DNA from 3 places in the Streptomyces inhibens genome. Region 2 is predicted to be linked to each of the others. Evidence: riboswitches for the same ligand, from Rfam matches in the RefSeq annotation. Region 2 holds a riboswitch; each other region holds the start of a gene.
What was found. A riboswitch is a leader RNA that binds a small molecule or an ion and turns the genes downstream of it on or off. The one in region 2 is predicted to bind cobalamin.
Positions count from the first base shown of each region.

Region 1 (5,899 bases), 4.5 Mb from region 2:
GTGCCGCAGCCATCCCCGCCAAGCGACGCTCCGGCTCCATCAAGGACATCGAGCACGTCGTCGTGCTGATGCAGGAGAACCGTTCCTTCGATCACTACTTCGGCTCGCTCAAGGGCGTACGCGGTTTCGGCGACCCGCGCCCGGTCATCCTGGAGAGCGGGAAGTCCGTCTGGCACCAGCCGGACGGCAACAAGGAGGTGCTGCCCTACCACCCGGATGCCGAGGACCTCGGTATGCAGTTCATCGAGGGCCTCGACCACGACTGGGCGGGCGGCCACAAGGCCTGGAACAACGGCAAGTACGACAACTGGATCCCCGCCAAGTCCGCCGGGACGATGGCCTACCTGACCCGTAAGGACATACCGTTCCACTACGGGCTCGCCGACGCGTTCACCGTCTGCGACGCGTACCACTGCTCGTTCATGGGGGCGACCGACCCCAACCGCTACTACATGTTCTCGGGCCACGTCGGCAACGACGGCTCGGGCGGCGGCCCGGTCCTCGGCAACCAGGAGCTGGGGTACAGCTGGACCACGTACCCGGAGCGTCTGGAGAAGGCCGGTATCTCCTGGAAGGTCTACCAGGACATCGGTGACGGTCTGGACGCGAACGGCAAGTGGGGCTGGATCGACGACGCCTACCGCGGCAACTACGGCGACAACTCGCTGCTCTTCTTCAACCAGTACCGCAACGCCAAGCCCGGCGACCCGCTCTACGACAAGGCCCGCACCGGCACCAACGCCAAGCAGGGCGACGGCTACTTCGACCTGCTCAAGGCCGATGTGAAGGCCGGCAAGCTCCCCCAGGTCTCCTGGATCGCCGCCCCCGAGGCCTTCTCCGAGCACCCCAACTGGCCCGCCAACTACGGCGCCTGGTACGTCTCCCAGGTGCTGGACGCGCTCACCTCCAACCCCGAGGTGTGGAGCAAGACCGCCCTGTTCATCACCTACGACGAGAACGACGGCTACTTCGACCACATCGTCCCGCCGTTCCCGCCGTCCTCCGCCGACCGGGGTCTGTCCACCGTGGACACCAAGCTCGACTACTTCAACGGCGACGCGAGCTACTCCGCCGGCCCCTACGGCCTCGGCCAGCGCGTCCCCATGCTCGTCGTCTCCCCCTGGAGCACCGGCGGCTTCGTCTGTTCCGAGGTCTTCGACCACACCTCCATCATCCGGTTCATGGAGCGCCGCTTCGGTGTGCACGAGCCGAACATCTCGCCCTGGCGACGCGCCATCGTCGGCGACCTGACCTCCGCCTTCGACTTCAGCCTGGAGAACACCAAGCCGGCGACCCTCCCGGACACCGACGGCTACCAGCCGCCGGACAAGGACCGCCACGACAGCTACGTACCGAAGCCGCCCGCCAACCCCGTCCTGCCCAAGCAGGAGCCCGGCTCCCGGCCGTCCCGCCCGCTGCCGTACGCACCGCTGGTCGACGGGGCCGCAACCCCCTCCACCGGGCGCTACACGCTGACCTTCAGCGGCGGCGACAACGCCGGCGCCTGCTTCACCGTCACCGCGGGCAACCGCACCGACGGCCCCTGGACGTACACCACGGAGGCCGGCAAGAAGATCTCCGACACCTGGAACACGTCCTACTCCAACGGCACCTACGATCTGTCCGTCTTCGGCCCGAACGGCTTCCTGCGCACCTTCAAGGGCGCCGGCGGCAAGACCGGCCCCGAGGTCACCGCCCGGCACGACGCGATAGCCGGCCGCATCGAACTCACCATGACCAACCCCGGCAGCACCGACTGCCACCTCACCCTCACCCACGCCTACGGCGGCGCGCGCGAGACCTTCACCGTCCGTGCGGGCGCCACCGTCAAGCACCCGGTGGACCTGCGCGCCAGCAAGCGCTGGTACGACGTGTCGGTCACCTGCGACATGGACAGCACCTTCCTGCGCCGGTTCGCCGGCCATGTCGAGAACGGCAGGCCGGGCGTGAGCGACCCGGCGATCATCACCGGCTGACGGTCCGGACCGGCCCGCGCGACAGGCGCGGGCCGGCACGGTCACCCGCTGCGCGGCCTCCCCGACGTTGCCGACCGCGTCCGTGGACGTCCGTGAGCGCGGCGACGGCCGAAGGGCCGGGGCCGGTACCCGCGCGTCGGGTACCGGCCCCGTCACCTCAGGAATCCGCGCCCGGCAGGCCGCCGCGGACCTCGCGGGCCGCCGCGACCAGGTTCTCCAGGGCGGCCCGCACCTCGGGCCAGCCGCGGGTCTTCAGACCGCAGTCGGGGTTGACCCACAGCCGCTCGGCGGGGATGGCGTCAAGTCCCTTGCGCAGCAGGGTCGTTGCCTCGTCAACGCTCGGTACGCGCGGGGAGTGGATGTCATAGACCCCCGGCCCCACCTCGCGCGGATAGCCGGCAGTGGCCAGCTCCCCGGCGACCTGCATATGGGAGCGGGCCGCCTCCAGACTGATCACATCGGCATCGAGATCGTCGATGGCCCGGAGGATGTCGCCGAACTCCGCGTAGCACATATGCGTGTGGATCTGGGTGTCCGGACGCACCCCGCCGGTGGTGAGGCGGAACGCCTCGGTGGCCCAGGCCAGATACTCCGCATGGCCGTCGGCGCGCAGCGGCAGCGTCTCGCGCAGTGCCGGCTCATCGACCTGGATCACCGAACTCCCCGCCGCCTCAAGGTCGTTCACCTCGTCGCGGAGGGCGAGCGCCACCTGACGGGCGGTGTCGCCGAGCGGCTGGTCGTCACGGACGAAGGACCAGGCGAGCATGGTGACCGGGCCGGTGAGCATGCCCTTGACCGGCCGGTCGGTGAGCGACTGGGCGTAGCGGGTCCAGCGCACCGTCATCGGCTCGGGACGGGAGATGTCCCCGGCCAGGATCGGCGGCCGGACGTAGCGGGTGCCGTAGGACTGCACCCAGCCGTGCTGTGTGGCGAGATAGCCGGTCAGCTGCTCGGCGAAGTACTGGACCATGTCGTTGCGCTCCGGCTCACCGTGCACCAGCACATCGATACCGGCCTTCTCCTGGAAGGCGAGGACCTCGCGGATCTCGGCCGAGATCCGCTCCTCGTACGCCGCGGTGCCGATCCGCCCGGCCCGCAGATCGGCGCGGGCGGTGCGCAGTTCGGCCGTCTGCGGGAACGAGCCGATGGTGGTGGTCGGCAGCAGCGGCAGCCCCAGATGCGCGCGCTGGGCGACGGCCCGCTCGGCGTACGGCCGGGAGCGGCGGCCGTCGGCGTCGGTGACGGCCGCGGCGCGGGCGCGTACCGCCGGGTCATGGGTCAGCGCGGATTCGGCCCGGGACACCAAGTCGGCGCGATTGGCGATGAGTTCGGCCGAGATGCTGTCGGTACCCTGCGCCAGTCCGCGCGCCAGTGTGACGATCTCCGTGGTCTTCTGCCGGGCGAAGGACAGCCAGCGGGCGACCTGCGGGTCGATCTCGTGCTCGGTGGTGGCGTCCAGCGGGACATGCAGCAGCGAGCACGAGGACGACACATCGACCCGGTCGGCGAGGCCGAGCAGCGTGCCCAGGGTGGCCAGCGACCGCTCGAAGTTGTTGATCCACACATTGCGGCCGTTGACGACACCGGCGACCAGCCGCTTGCCGGGCAGCCCGCCGACCGCCGCGAGATCCTTGAGGTTGGCGGCAGCGGCGCCGGTGAAGTCCAGCGCCAGTCCGTCGACCGGTGCCTTGGCCAGCACCGGCAGGGCCTCGCCCAGACGGTCGAAGTACGAGGCGATCAGCAGCCGCGGGCGGTCGGTGAGCCTGCCGAGGTCACGGTAGGCGCGGGCCGCGGCGTTCAGCACGGCGGGGGAGCGGTCCTGCACCAGCGCCGGCTCGTCCAGCTGCGCCCAGTCGGCGCCGGCCGCCCGCAGATCGGCGAGCACCTCGGCGTAGACGGGCAGCAGCCGGTCGAGCAGCGTCAGCGGGTCGAAGCCGGCCGCGACGCCGGGCGCGGGCTTGGCCAGCAGGAGATAGCTGACCGGCCCGACCAGCACCGGCCGCGCGGCCAGACCGAGCCCCTGTGCCTCCGTCAGCTCGCCGACCTGCTTGGCGGAGTCCGCGACAAAGACCGTGTCCGGCCCCAACTCAGGTACGAGATAGTGGTAGTTGGTGTCGAACCACTTGGTCATCTCCAGCGGCGCCACCTCCTGTGTGCCGCGGGCCATCGCGAAGTAGCCGTCCAACGGGTCGGCGGCGACCGCGGCACGGTGCCGGGCCGGGATCGCGCCGACCATCACGCTGGTGTCCAGGACATGGTCGTAATACGAGAAGTCGCCGGTCGGCACCTCGGTGATACCGGCCTCGGCGAGCTGCCGCCAATTGCCGCGGCGCAGTTCGGCGGCGGTGCTCCGGAGGGCATCGGCGCTGACGCGGCCCTTCCAGTAGCCCTCGATCGCCTTCTTCAGTTCGCGGTGCTGCCCCTGCCGGGGGTAGCCGTGCACGGTGGCCCGTACGGCCGCGGCTGCGGATGTGCTGGTCACGGAACTCTCCTTCGCGAGCGTGTCTCCATGTGACCTCGGGACGGGTCAAGGACGCGAAGGGACGGCAAACCGGGCGGAACACGGTGCGCTCTCGCCGCCCGTGCCGCCTGATGTGTCCGCCGACCCGCCCTCGAGGTCACCGAGATCGCCCCGCGCACCGGTGGCGCGGGGGCACTGGCAGGTCTTCGGACTCGCGGGCACATCCGCCAAGGGCGGACACCTACTGGCCGTCGCTTCCCGGACCCGGCCGGATCCAGTGCGTATGACGGCGGTCGTTCCCACTCACCGCTGCGGGGCAGTCCCGGATTTCCACCGGGTTCCCTCTTACGACGCGCCTACCCGGATGGCAGGGCGAACCAGTTGCACCGGCCAGCCTAGGCCCTCACCTGTGACTTGGTCACCCGCGACGGCACGTCTTGCGTTGGAGAGCGCTCCAGCTCCTAGCGTGAGTGCACGAGCTGAGCGAAGGAAACGAAGGGAACGCCTTGCGCTACACACTGTTCGGCAAGACCGGCCTGCGGGTGAGTGAGCTGAGCCTGGGTGCCATGACCATCGGCGACGAAGGGGGCTGGGGCGCCGGCAGGGACACCAGCGCCCGGATCCTGGACGCCTACGCGGACGCGGGCGGCAACTTCATCGACACCGCCAACAACTACACCGGCGGTGCCTCGGAGCGGATCCTGGGGGAACTGCTCGAAGGCCGCCGGGACAGCTTCGTCCTGGCCAGCAAGTACACCTGCGCGACCCGCAAGGGCGATGTGAACGCGGCGGGCAACCACCGCAAGAACCTGGTCCGGTCGGTGGAGGCGAGCCTTGCGCGGCTGCGCACCGACCACCTCGATGTGCTGTGGGTGCACGCCCGGGACAACTTCACCCCGGTCGAGGAGGTCATGCGGGCGCTCGACGACCTGGTGCGGTCCGGCAAGGTGCTCTACCTCGGTGTCTCCGACTGGCCGGCCTGGGAGATCGCGCAGGCCAACACCCTCGCCGAGCTGCGCGGCTGGACCGCGTTCGCGGGCTCGCAGCTGCGCTACAACCTGCTGGAGCGGACGCCGGAGCGCGAACTGCTCCCGCAGGCCCGCGCCTTCGACCTCGCGGTGCTGGCCTGGGCCCCGCTCGCGGCGGGCAAGCTCACCGGCAAGTACCGCCGTGGCGAGCCGGGCCGGCTGGACAGCGTCAACGGGAACACCCAGGACCACAACGAGGAGGGGACCGTCACCGCGGTCCTGGAGATCGCCGAACAGGGCGGTTGGAGCCCGGCGCAGGTGGCGCTGGCCTGGCTGCGGAGCCGGCCCGGCAACATCATCCCGATCATCGGCGCCACCAAGGAGAGCCAGCTCGCCGACAACCTCGCCGCCGTCGATGTCGAGCTGGACGCCGACGCTCTCGCGCGGCTCGACCGCTCCAGCGCGGTGGAGCTGGGTTTCCCGCACGACTTCCT
Region 1 is NZ_CP084681.1:7,729,373-7,735,271, forward strand. Features, by position in the region: gene KI385_RS34675 (phosphocholine-specific phospholipase C) at 1-1,976, shown strand, start outside; gene metE (5-methyltetrahydropteroyltriglutamate--homocysteine S-methyltransferase) at 2,134-4,458, opposite strand; cobalamin riboswitch at 4,618-4,835, opposite strand; gene KI385_RS34685 (aldo/keto reductase) at 4,944-5,899, shown strand, end outside.
Region 1: another riboswitch for cobalamin. It lies ahead of metE (5-methyltetrahydropteroyltriglutamate--homocysteine S-methyltransferase); the one in region 2 lies ahead of nicT (Nickel transporter NicT).

Region 2 (5,899 bases):
CGCTCGGGCTGCTGGTGATGATGTATCCGGTGCTGGCGAAGGTCCGTTACGACCGGCTCGGCACCGTCGGTCGCGACCGGCGTCTACTGGTCCCGTCGCTGGTCCTGAACTGGGCCGTCGGCCCGGCGATCATGTTCGCCCTTGCCTGGATCTTCCTGCCGGATCTGCCGGAGTACCGGACCGGCCTGATCATCGTCGGCCTGGCCCGCTGTATCGCCATGGTCATCATCTGGAACGACCTGGCCGGTGGCGACCGCGAAGCCGCCGCCGTGCTCGTCGCCCTCAACTCGGTGTTCCAGGTGATCGCGTTCTCCGTGCTCGGCTGGTTCTACCTCCAGGTGCTGCCCGGGTGGCTGGGGCTGGAGACGGCCGGTCTTGAGGTGTCCGTGGGGGAGATTGCCCGGTCCGTTCTGATCTTCCTCGGGATTCCGCTGCTGGCAGGGTTTTTGACGCGGCGGGTGGGCGAGAAGGTCAAGGGGCGGAGGTGGTACGAGGCGCGACTGATTCCTCGTATCGGGCCGTTCGCGCTGTATGGGCTGCTGTTCACGATCGTGGTGCTCTTCGCCCTCCAGGGCGAGGCGATCACCGCGCAGCCGTGGGACGTGGCGCGGATCGCGCTGCCGCTGCTGGTGTACTTCGCGGTCATGTGGGCCGGATCCATGGTGCTCGGCAGGGCCGTGGGGCTGGCGTATCCCCGTGCGACGACACTGGCGTTCACGGCCGCGGGCAATAACTTCGAACTCGCCATCGCGGTCGCCATCGCGACCTTCGGGGCGTCCTCCGGGCAGGCGCTGGCCGGGGTGGTCGGTCCCCTTGTCGAGGTCCCGGTGTTGATCGGGCTGGTTCATGTCGCCCTGGCCGCGCGGCGGCTCTTCCCCGTCACGACCACCGCCTCAGCTGTCGAAGCTGCTGCCTCCCCGGAAGGTTCCGCCCATGTCTGACATCGCCGGTCCGTCGGTGCTGTTCGTCTGCGTCCACAACGCCGGCCGTTCGCAGATGGCCGCCGCCTACCTCACCCACCTCGCGGGCGACCGGGTCGAGGTGCGTTCCGCCGGATCCGCTCCGGCCGAGACCGTGAACCCGGCCGTTGTCGAGGCGATGGCGGAGGTCGGCATCGATATCTCCGCCGAGTCCCCGAAGGTGCTCACCGTCGACGCCGTACGGGCATCGGACGTGGTGATCACGATGGGCTGCGGCGATACGTGTCCGGTCTTCCCCGGCAAGAAGTACCTCGACTGGAAGCTCGACGATCCGGCCGGGCAAGGGGTGGGCGCGGTCCGCCCCATCCGTGACGAGATCGAGCGGCGTGTGCGCGGGCTGATCGCCGAGTTCGACGTCTGAGCCGGCCGTCGCTTCCGGGCGGCGCTGGGCGGGGATTGCGCGGGGCGGGTTCGAGGTGGAGACCTCGGGCCCGCCCCGCGCGCTGTTGTTCGTCGTGGGGCTGCTGTGTATCGTCGGAGAGAATTGAAGTTTCAAGTAATTTCTTCAGTGGTCTGGTGGCCGGTCCTCGAAGGGGGCCGTGCCAGTCCCCGACATGGGAAAGAGCGCTCCGTATGACGTTCCCGCTCAGCACTCTCGAGTCCTCCCGCGTCGGCGCATCGACGCGCCACGCGCCCTCTCTGCACGGCTACGACACCGGGCTGCTCCTGCTGCGGCTCGCGCTCGGGCTGACCATGGCGGCGCACGGCGCCCAGAAGCTGTTCGGCTGGTTCGGCGGTCCGGGGCTGGACGCGACCGGGCAGTTCTTCACGATGAGTGGCTATCCGTCGGGCCGGGCCATGGCCGTCGTGGCCGGTCTCAGCGAGACGCTCGGTGGGCTCGGGCTCGTGGTCGGTCTGCTCACGCCGCTCGCCGGCGCGGCGGTCGTCGGCACGATGATCAACGCACTCGCCGTGAAGTGGGGCGGCGGTTTCTTCGCGCCCAAGGGTGTGGAGTACGAGCTGCTGCTGACCGCCGGCGCGGCCGCCCTGGCGCTGACCGGCCCCGGTCGCTACGCCATCGACCGCGCGCTGCCCGGTCTGCGTGCGCACCGGCTGGCCTACGGCGTGGCGGCGTTGCTGCTGGGTGCGGTGATCGCCGGAGGGGTGCTGCTCGTCCGGAAGTGAACCCCGGGGAGCGCCCTGGAGGTGAGCGCCTCGGCCTGAGGGCGAGAAGTACGCCATTGCCGGGGTCTCCGGCCGCTCGAACTCCGGCCGGAGATCTACTGGGCAGGCCGAGGCGGGCGAAGTAGAGCAGAAGCAGAGCGAAGTAGAGCAGGGGCAGGACAAGGAGTGCGGTGGCGCCCGGGCGGTGCCGCGGCGGGAGATCGGGGAACAGTCTTATGGCCGTACGTCGGCTCAATCATGCGGTGCTGTATGTCCGGGATGTGGTGCGGTCCGTCGCCTTCTACACCGAGACCCTGGGGCTCACGGTGGATGTCGAGATACCGGGGCGGGCCGCTTTCCTCAGCGCGCCCGGCTCGCTCAACGATCACGATCTGGGGCTGTTCGCGGTGGGCCCCGACGCGCCGGGACCGGAGACCGGGCGGGTCGGGCTCTACCACCTGGCCTGGGAGGTCGGCACGCTCGGCGAACTCGCCGCGACAGAGGCGCAGCTCACCGAGCGCGGCTCCCTGGTCGGCGCCAGCGACCACCTTGTCGCCAAGTCCCTGTACGCCAAGGACCCGGACGGCAACGAGTTCGAGGTGATGTGGCGGGTCCCGCGGAAGGACTGGCCGGGCCCGGACCAGGCGAACCGGCTGGTCCCGCTCGATCTCGCGGCGGCTCTGAAGCGCTGGGGGCCGGATCTGGTGACGGGGGCGGCGGCCGGTTCGGCCACGTGAGAGGCGTGGTGGCCGACTTGGGCAGGTGACGGAGGCGGCGGCCGCGTTGGGCGGGTGGCGGGAAGTTCCTGGCCAAGCCGGCCGGGATCCCGGGCCCCGGTGGCCCCCTGGCCCCGGCGCCCGACGGTGTACGTACGGGGCTCCAGGGGAGCGGGGTGCCTCAGACGCCAGAGGGCTCAGGTGGTTGAGGAGGCCGACGTCGCCCGGTCCGCCGAGTCCGTTCGCTCGGCCCGCTGCGCCCAGCGCCTTTCGACGCCGGCCAGCCGCCAGTACGCCAGCGCCGCGGCCCACACCACCACGAACAGGCCGACGATGATGAAGCCGACATTGTCCAGGTCGAGGGTGGAAATCCAGCCGGTCAGCGGGTCGTTGAGGGCGAGCTTGTCGTGCAGCACGGTCACCAGCTCGATGGTGCCGATGAAGAAGGCGACGGCGATCGACAGACCGGTGATGGTGAGGTTGTAGTAGACCTTGCGCACCGGGTTGGAGAACGCCCACTGGTAGGCGAAGTTCATGAACGTGCCGTCGAGGGTGTCGAACAGGCTCATTCCGGCGGCGAACAGCAACGGCAGACACAGCACGGCGTACCAGGGAAGGCCGGCCGCGGCGCCGCTGCCCGCCATCACCATCAGGGTCACTTCGGTGGCGGTGTCGAAGCCGAGCCCGAAGAGGAAGCCGAGCGGGAACATCTGGCCGGGGCGGGAGATCGAGCGGGTGAACCGTCCCAGGAAGCGGTTCATGAAGCCGCGTGAATCGAGGCGCTGCTCCAGCTCGGTCTCGTCGTAGCGGCCGTCGCGCATCCCGCGGAAGACCCGCCAGATCCCGGCCAGCGCGATGAGGTTGAGGGCGGCGATGAGGTAGAGGAACGTCCCGGAGACCGTGGTGCCGATGGTGCCCAGGATTTGGTGGGTACGGGACTGGTCGTTGAGCAGGGTGCCGGCGAGCTGGGCGCCGCCCGCCACCAGGGCGGCCATCGCGACGACCACGCTGGAGTGGCCGAGGGCGAACCAGAAGCCCACCGAGACCGGCCGCTTGCCGTCGGCCATCAGCTTGCGGGTGGTGTTGTCGATGGCTGCGATGTGATCGGCGTCGAAGGCATGCCGCATACCGAGGGTGTACGCGGTGATGCCGAGGCCCACGCCGAAGACCTGGCTTCCGACGGAGTAGTGGTTCGGGACCACGAGCAGGAAGAGCACGCCGAAGGCGACGATGTGCAGGCCGGCTATGACGGCCATCAGGCCCGCGGTACGGATGGTGTCCTGCCGGCGCCAGCGGAATGCGGCGGGGGCGGGGGTGTTCGGGGTATCGGTGGACAGGGCCATCCGGCGGTCACGCTCCAGCACCTCGTGGATCAGTTCGTGAGATGCCGTGGCCGGTCTCCTGGCTTACGGGTACACGTGTCCGTCCCCGCCTTCCCGGCCGCGGGATGCGGTCAGTGGCGCCGTACACGCACCGGGCGCATACGGAAAGGGCTGGAAACTCCCCGATCACAGTGGCGAGGGCCGCTCCGGCCTGGGACCACAAGGTCCGTCACCGGTCTTCCCGAACACCACGGCCCGGCCACTCTAGCGGCCGTCGGGGAGAGATGGCGTGTGGGGGCGTTCCCGCAGGTGAGGGGGGCGGTGGTGCCGCGAAGTCAGTAGTCCAAGGAGGAGAGAAAGGCGTGCAGTTCATGGTCAAAGAGAGCGGGGTTCTCCAGGTTGACCATATGGCCCGCGCCCGGTATTCGGACTCTTCGGGCGCGGGGCACGGTCAGCGCTATCGCATGGGCATTGGCGGAGATGTCCGTACTGTCGAGGTCGCCGTCGAACACGACCGTCGGCACCCGGATCTCGCCCAGGCGGTCGGCGGCGCCGACTTCCAGGGGCATGCCGGCGCCCACTCCATCGGCGTGCACCTCCACATTGGCCTCGGCCGATGCGCGCATCCGCTCGCGGAATCCCGGGTGCACGGCGGACGGTTCGCGATGCGGCCCGTCCACCCACATCCGCAGGAAGTGCTCGACATACCGCTCCGCGCCGTCCGGTGCGCCGATGGCCGCCACCTGCTCCCTGATGTGTGCCAGGACGAAGGGATCGGTGAAGGCGCGACCGCTGACCCCGGGGGAGGCGAGCGCAAGGGCCGTCACCCGGTCCGGGTGGGCTATGGCGGCGTCCAGCGCGACCCGCGCACCATGGGAAAGGCCGACGAGCACGGCACTGGGGACATCGAGCGCGTCGAGCAACGCGCACAGGTCGTCATGGTTGGCGTAGTCCCCGGCCACGGTGGAGGAGAGGCCATGGCCGCGGGAGTCGTAGCGGATCGCGCGCAGGCCGGAGTTCACCAGCCAGGCGAACTGCTCGTCCCACATGTGCTGGTCGAGCATGCCGCCGTGCAGCAGCACCACCGCGGGGCCCGCGCCGGCCGTCTCGTAGAACAGCTCGCCGTCGTCGACCGGCACGATCCCGTTGTCGATCTCGGACCAGGCGGTGATTGGTCGGGTCATTCTCCGGGCCGTCCTTTGCGTGCCAGATGCGGTGGGGTGGGTGGGCTGTCATCGGCTGAGTTGCCGTTACTGCTTTTACTGCTTGTACTGCCGTGGCTGTCGTAACCAGCCTGACTGTCTTGACTGCCCTGACTGTCGGTTTCCTCCCGTGGAACGCGCGAGCCGTTCGCCAGGTGCCGGAATTCCTCGCCGATCCGGTCGAGTACGTGCAGTGCGGTGCGGATGTCCTCGGCGGGCAGATCGGCCAACCGCTGCCGCAGCTCCGTCGCCTCGAACTCCTGGATCCCGCGTATCACCTCCGTGCCTTCGGCGGTGAGCCGGATCAGGGACGAGCGGCGGTGTGCGGGATTCGGTGCCGTCACGACCAGGCCCAGCTCCGCGGCGTGGTTCACCCAGCGCTGCACCGGCTGTCGGTCGAGGCCCATCGAGCGCGCCAACTGCGGCACGGTCCGGGGGCCTTCGCTGCGCAGGGCGTCCAGCAGCGCGTGTTCACCGGCGGTCATGCCCGTGCCCGTCAACTCGCGCTCCACCGCGCGCACGACCGTGCGGTGCAGCGGCCACAGGCGTCGGATGACGCCGTACAGCAGGTCTTC
Region 2 is NZ_CP084681.1:3,215,245-3,221,143, reverse strand. Features, by position in the region: gene arsB (ACR3 family arsenite efflux transporter) at 1-941, shown strand, start outside; gene KI385_RS14860 (arsenate reductase ArsC) at 934-1,341, shown strand; gene KI385_RS14855 (DoxX family protein) at 1,554-2,105, shown strand; gene KI385_RS14850 (VOC family protein) at 2,321-2,821, shown strand; gene nicT (Nickel transporter NicT) at 2,998-4,143, opposite strand; cobalamin riboswitch at 4,175-4,390, opposite strand; gene KI385_RS14840 (alpha/beta fold hydrolase) at 4,458-5,306, opposite strand; gene KI385_RS14835 (MarR family winged helix-turn-helix transcriptional regulator) at 5,303-5,899, opposite strand, start outside.

Region 3 (5,899 bases), 3.3 Mb from region 2:
AAGAGCTCGGGCTCCTCCTCGCGGACGGTGTCCACCACGGAGAACGCGAACTCCATGTGCATGGACTCGTCGCGGAAGACCCAGTTGGTGCCGGTGGCCAGCCCGTGCAGCAGACCGCGCGAGCGGAACCAGTAGACGTAGGCGAAGGCGCCGTAGAAGAACAGCCCCTCGATGCAGGCCGCGAAGCAGATCAGGTTGAGCAGGAACCGGCGGCGGTCGGCCTTCGACTCCAGCCGGTCGATCTTCTCGACCGAGTCCATCCACTTGAAGCAGAACTCGGCCTTCTCCCGGATGGACGGGATGTTCTCCACGGCCGCGAAGGCGGCGGAGCGGTCTTCCGGGTCGGGGAGGTAGGTGTCCAGCAGCGTCAGATAGAACTGGACGTGCACCGCCTCCTCGAAGAGCTGACGGCTCAGGTACAGCCGCGCCTCGGGGGAGTTGATGTGCTTGTAGAGCGTCAGCACGAGGTTGTTGGCGACGATCGAGTCGCCGGTCGCGAAGAACGCCACCAGCCGGCCGATCATGTGCTGCTCGCCCGGGGAGAGCTTGGCGAGGTCGGCGACGTCGGAGTGGAGGTCGACCTCCTCCACGGTCCAGGTGTTCTTGATGGCGTCCCGGTAGCGGTCGTAGAAGTCCGGGTACCGCATCGGACGCAGGGTCAGCTCGAAGCCCGGGTCGAGGAGGTTCTTCGTGCCGGAGGTGGCGGTGTGCGCCGTTGCGGCGTTGGTTTCAGGCGCGGTGGTCATTACTGGCAGGCCTCGCAGGACTCGGGGTTTTCCAGGGAGCAGGCGACGGCCTCGGGGTCGGTGGCCTGCTGCGGTACGGGGACGGGGGTGGCGGCGGCGCCGCCACGGGCCGACTGGGCGATCCGGGTCGCCGGGCGGGAGCGCAGGTAGTACGTCGTCTTGATGCCGCGCTTCCAGGCGTAGGCGTACATCGAGCTGAGCTTGCCGATGGTGGGCGAGGCCATGAAGAGGTTCAGCGACTGGCTCTGGTCGAGGTAGGGCGTACGGGCCGCGGCCATGTCGATCAGGGCGCGCTGCGGGATCTCCCAGGCGGTGCGGTACAGCGCCCGGATCTCCTCGGGGATCCAACTGACGTCCTGCACCGAGCCGTTGGCCTCGCGCAGCGCGTCACGGGTCCGTGCGTCCCACATCCCCAGCGCCTTGAGCTCCTCGATCAGATAGGCGTTGACCTGGAGGAACTCTCCGGACAGCGTCTCGCGCTTGAAGAGGTTGGAGACCTGCGGCTCGATGCACTCGTACACGCCCGCGATGGAGGCGATGGTCGCGGTCGGCGCGATCGCCAGCAGAAGGGAGTTACGCATTCCGGTCGCCGCGATACGGGTGCGCAGCGCCGCCCAGCGGTCCGCCCAGCGGGGCTCGGCGTTCGGGTAGTGGTCCGGGTGCAGCACACCGCGGGCGGTGCGGGTCGCGGACCAGGCCGGGTGCGGGCCGTGCCGCTCGGCGAGGTCGGCGGACGCCTCGTACGCCGCGAGCATGATGCGCTCGGAGATCCGGGTCGACAGCGCCTGTGCCTCGGCCGAGTCGAACGGCAGCCGCAGCCGGAAGAAGACGTCCTGGAGGCCCATCAGGCCCAGACCGACCGGGCGCCAGCGGGAGTTGGAGGTCCCGGCCTGCTCGGTCGGGTAGAAGTTGATGTCCACGACGCGGTCGAGGAAGGTGACGGCGGTACGGACCGTGGCGTCCAGCCGCTCCCAGTCCATCGCCTCCTCCCAGCCGGCGGCCTCGTTGCCCAGGTGCGCGGCGAGGTTGACCGACCCGAGGTTGCAGACGGCGGTCTCCCCGTCGTTCGTCACCTCCAGGATCTCCGTGCACAGGTTGGAGGAGTGCACGACCTGGCCGGGCTCCGCGGTCTGGTTGGCGGTGCGGTTGGCGGCGTCCTTGAACGTCATCCAGCCGTTGCCGGTCTGCGCCAGGGTGCGCATCATGCGGGAGTACAGCACCCGGGCGGGGATCTGCTTGAGCGCCCGGCCCTCGGCCTCGGCCTTGCGGTAGGCGGCGTCGAACTCGTCGCCCCACAGGTCCACCAGCTCCGGCACGTCGGAGGGCGAGAACAGCGACCAGTCGCCGTCCGCCTCCACCCGGCGCATGAACTCGTCCGGGATCCAGTGCGCGATGTTCAGGTTGTGCGTACGGCGCGCCTCCTCACCGGTGTTGTCGCGCAGCTCCAGGAACTCCTCGATGTCGGCGTGCCAGGTCTCCAGGTAGACACAGGCGGCGCCCTTGCGCCGGCCACCCTGGTTCACGGCCGCGACCGAGGCGTCCAGGGTGCGCAGGAACGGCACGATGCCGTTGGAGTGACCGTTGGTGCCCCGGATCAGCGACCCCCGTGCGCGGATCCGGGAGTAGGAGAGGCCGATACCGCCGGCGTGCTTGGAGAGCCGGGCGACCTGGTGGTACCGGTCGTAGATCGAGTCGAGCTCGTCCAGCGGGGAGTCCAGCAGATAGCACGAGGACATCTGCGGGTGGCGGGTGCCGGAGTTGAAGAGGGTGGGGGAGGAGGGGAGGTAGGACAGCGAGCTGGTGAGGCGGTACAGCTCGGCGACGTCCTCCAGCGCCGCCGCGGACTCGTTCTCCGCGAGGCCGCAGGCCACCCGCAGCAGGAAGTGCTGCGGCGTCTCGATGACCTGACGGGTGGTGGGGTGGCGCAGCAGATAGCGCGAGTGCAGGGTACGCAGACCGAAGTAGCCGAAGCGGTCGTCGGCGCCTTCGGCGAGTGCCTTGTCGACCAGCGCGTCCAGCCGGGCCGCGTGGGCGCGGACGAACCGGGCTGTCTCGTCGGCGATCAGGCCCTCGCGGTGGCCGACCTCGACGGAGGCGGAGAAGGCGACCGCCCCCTGTTCGGCCGCCTCCTCCGAGATTGCGAGGGTGAGCAGGCGCGCGGCGAGCTTGGAGTACTGCGGCTCGTCGCCGATCAGACCGGCCGCGGCGTCGATGGCCAGCGACCGCAGCTCGGCCTCGTCGGAACCCGCGTGCCGGCCGCGCAGCGCGGCGGCGGCCACCTTGCCGGGGTCGGTCGCGGCCAGATCCTCGGTCAGTTCGGTCAGGGTGCGCAGCAGCGCGACGCCCGGCCCGTCGGCGGGGGCAGGAGGCGTGGCCACCGCAGGCTGAACTACCTCGGCGTCTGACGCGGACTCCGTTGGCGCGATGGTCACGTGATGCTCTCCCTCACTCGGCGGGGGCCAGGAGGGGCGGGGCGCGACGGTCGCACGCGCGCATGCGGCACCCCGTTACGGTCAGGGGTGCGCGGGCACACCGCGCGGCGCCCACCGGCCCAACCCTCGGGGCCCGGACGTATCGACGTCCGCACCGATGGCGGTGAGGACGTACCGTCGGCAGGTCTTCGGACTTCACGGACGCGCGACAGGGCCGTCATCAGGCCACTGAGCGCGCTCCCACACCGTTGCGGGACAGTTCCGGATTCCCACCGGATTCCCCTGCGGCGACAGCGAGGACGAGCATACATCTTGTGCTGCTCCCCGCATGCACCCCCACATCTTGTGTCGCCACCTCATACCACTCCTACTGGTGTGCGAACGGCCATGGGGCCCGGCAGAGTCGGCAACGCGCCCGGAAACGCCATGCGGGCCGGGCCGGGCGGGTCCTTCAGGCCATCTCACGGGTGAACGCCCGGAGCGTAATCCCGGTATCGGCTCCCGGTCCCGCGCACGTTCCAGAGCTCGGCGGCCGGGACGACGACGGGCCGCCGCGCCCCCGAAGGGACGCGACGGCCCGTGATCCGCCGGTGCGGTGCCGGTGGCTCAGTGGCCGGCCGGAGCTCCCGCCGTGGCGGGCGGCAGGTCCGCCGTGACGCCCGCGTCGCCGGCGTCCGCGGTGTAGTCGGCGGGGCTGGTCTCGTCGACGCCGTCAGGGACCTTGGCGGCCTTCAGGGCGAAGGTCAGGACGACGGTCACCACGACGTTCAGGACGAAGGCGGTCAGGCCGATGTAGCCGATCTCACCGATGCCGGGGATCTCCTTGCTGGAGCCGCCGAAGTGGGCCTGGGTCGGGCTGGCCACGCCGTATGCCGCGAGTGTGCCGTAGAGCATGCCGACCGCCCAGCCGGTGAGCAGCGCCCAGCGGTGGAACCAGCGGGTGAACAGACCGCCGACCAGCGACGGCATGGTCTGCAGGATCCAGATCCCGCCCAGCAGCTGGAAGTTGATCGCGACGGTCTTGTCCATGGTGAGGACAAAGACCAGCGCGCCGACCTTCACCAGCAGCGAGACGAGCTTGGCGACCTTGTGCTCCTGCTCCGGTGTGGCGTCCTGCTTGAGGAAGTCCTTGTAGACGTTGCGGGTGAACAGGTTGGCGGCGGCGATCGACATGATGGCCGCGGGCACCAGCGCGCCGATGCCGATCGCGGCGAACGCGACGCCGGAGAACCAGCTGGGGAACATGTCCTCGAACAGCTGCGGGATGGCCAGCTGCGGGTTGCCCTGGATGTCCGTGCCGGCCTTGATCGCCATGAAGCCGAGCAGCGCGAGCAGGCCCAGCATGAGGGAGTACAGCGGCAGGATCGTGGTGTTGCGGCGGATCACATTGCGGCTGCGCGAGGACAGCGTGGCGGTGATCGAGTGCGGATACATGAAGAGCGCCAGCGCGGAGCCGAGCGCCAAGGTCGCATACGCCCATTGGGCGTTGGGGCCGGTGGTCAGCGCGCCGCGCGGCTTGCCGGGTACGGCGCCGGGCTCGGCGAACGCCTTGCCGGCCGCGTCGAAGATCGCGTCGAAGCCGCCCAGCTTGATCGGGATGTAGATGATCGCCACCGCGATGACGAGATAGATCAGGCCGTCCTTGACGAAGGCGATCAGGGCGGGCGCCCGCAGGCCCGAGGAGTAGGTGTACGCGGCGAGGACGGCGAAGGCGATCAGCAGCGGCAGGTCCTTGACGAACCAGTTGGTGTTCTCGCCGCCGCCGATGCCCATCACGTCCAGGACGGCCTGGATGCCGACCAGTTGGAGGGCGATGTACGGCATTGTGGCGAGGATGCCGGTGAGCGCCACGGCCAGCGACAGGCCCTTGGAGCCGAAGCGGCCGCGGACGAAGTCGGAGGTGGTGACGTAGCCGTGCTTGTGCGAGACCGACCACAGCCGGGGGAGGAAGGTGAAGATGAGGGGGTAGACGAGGATGGTGTACGGCACGGCGAAGAAGCCGGCCGCGCCCGCTGCGTAGATCGCCGCCGGGACGGCCACGAAGGTGTACGCGGTGTAGAGGTCCCCGCCGAGCAGGAACCACGTCACCCAGGTGCCGAAACTGCGGCCGCCCAGGCCCCATTCGTCCAGGTTGGCGGACTCCTCGGCCTTGCGCCAGCGGGCGGCCAGGAATCCCATGACCGTCACGGCCAGGAAGAAGAAGACGAAGACGGCGAGCGCGACGCCGTTGACGCCTTGGGTCGAGGAGGCGGCCAGTGGCGTGGTCGCCGTCGTCGCCGTCGTTGCGAGAGTCACTGGGCCGCACCGCCCTTGCGTGCGCGCTGCTCACGCTGCACGAGCTTGTACGCGACCATCGTCAGGACGGTCGAGATCAGCACCCACAGCATCTGGTACCAGTAGAAGAACGGGATCCCGATGAGCGTCGGCTCGATCTTGGCGTACGAACTCACCCACAGCATCGCCACGAACGGAGCGAGCAGGCACAGCCCCGCCACCACACGTGTCGGCGTGATGACCGGTCTGTTGGTCGGTGATGCGGCTGGCTCTGGCATGAGCGTGGCTCCGTCCCTGGCGAACTCCTGTGCAATCGGCTGGAAATCTATGGCAGGGCCGTGGCGCGCGTCACTAGCTGTCCGCATATCGGTATGAAGAATCCGCGGCAGAGAGCAGGCGTCGTCCACGGTCAGCGGCGGCGCAGCGCCTCGGAATCAGTCTGTCGGG
Region 3 is NZ_CP084681.1:6,554,614-6,560,512, forward strand. Features, by position in the region: gene KI385_RS29800 (ribonucleotide-diphosphate reductase subunit beta) at 1-746, opposite strand, end outside; gene KI385_RS29805 (ribonucleoside-diphosphate reductase subunit alpha) at 746-3,178, opposite strand; cobalamin riboswitch at 3,341-3,489, opposite strand; gene mctP (monocarboxylate uptake permease MctP) at 3,785-5,434, opposite strand; gene KI385_RS29815 (DUF3311 domain-containing protein) at 5,470-5,730, opposite strand; gene KI385_RS29820 (GntR family transcriptional regulator) at 5,887-5,899, opposite strand, start outside.
Region 3: another riboswitch for cobalamin. It lies ahead of KI385_RS29805 (ribonucleoside-diphosphate reductase subunit alpha); the one in region 2 lies ahead of nicT (Nickel transporter NicT).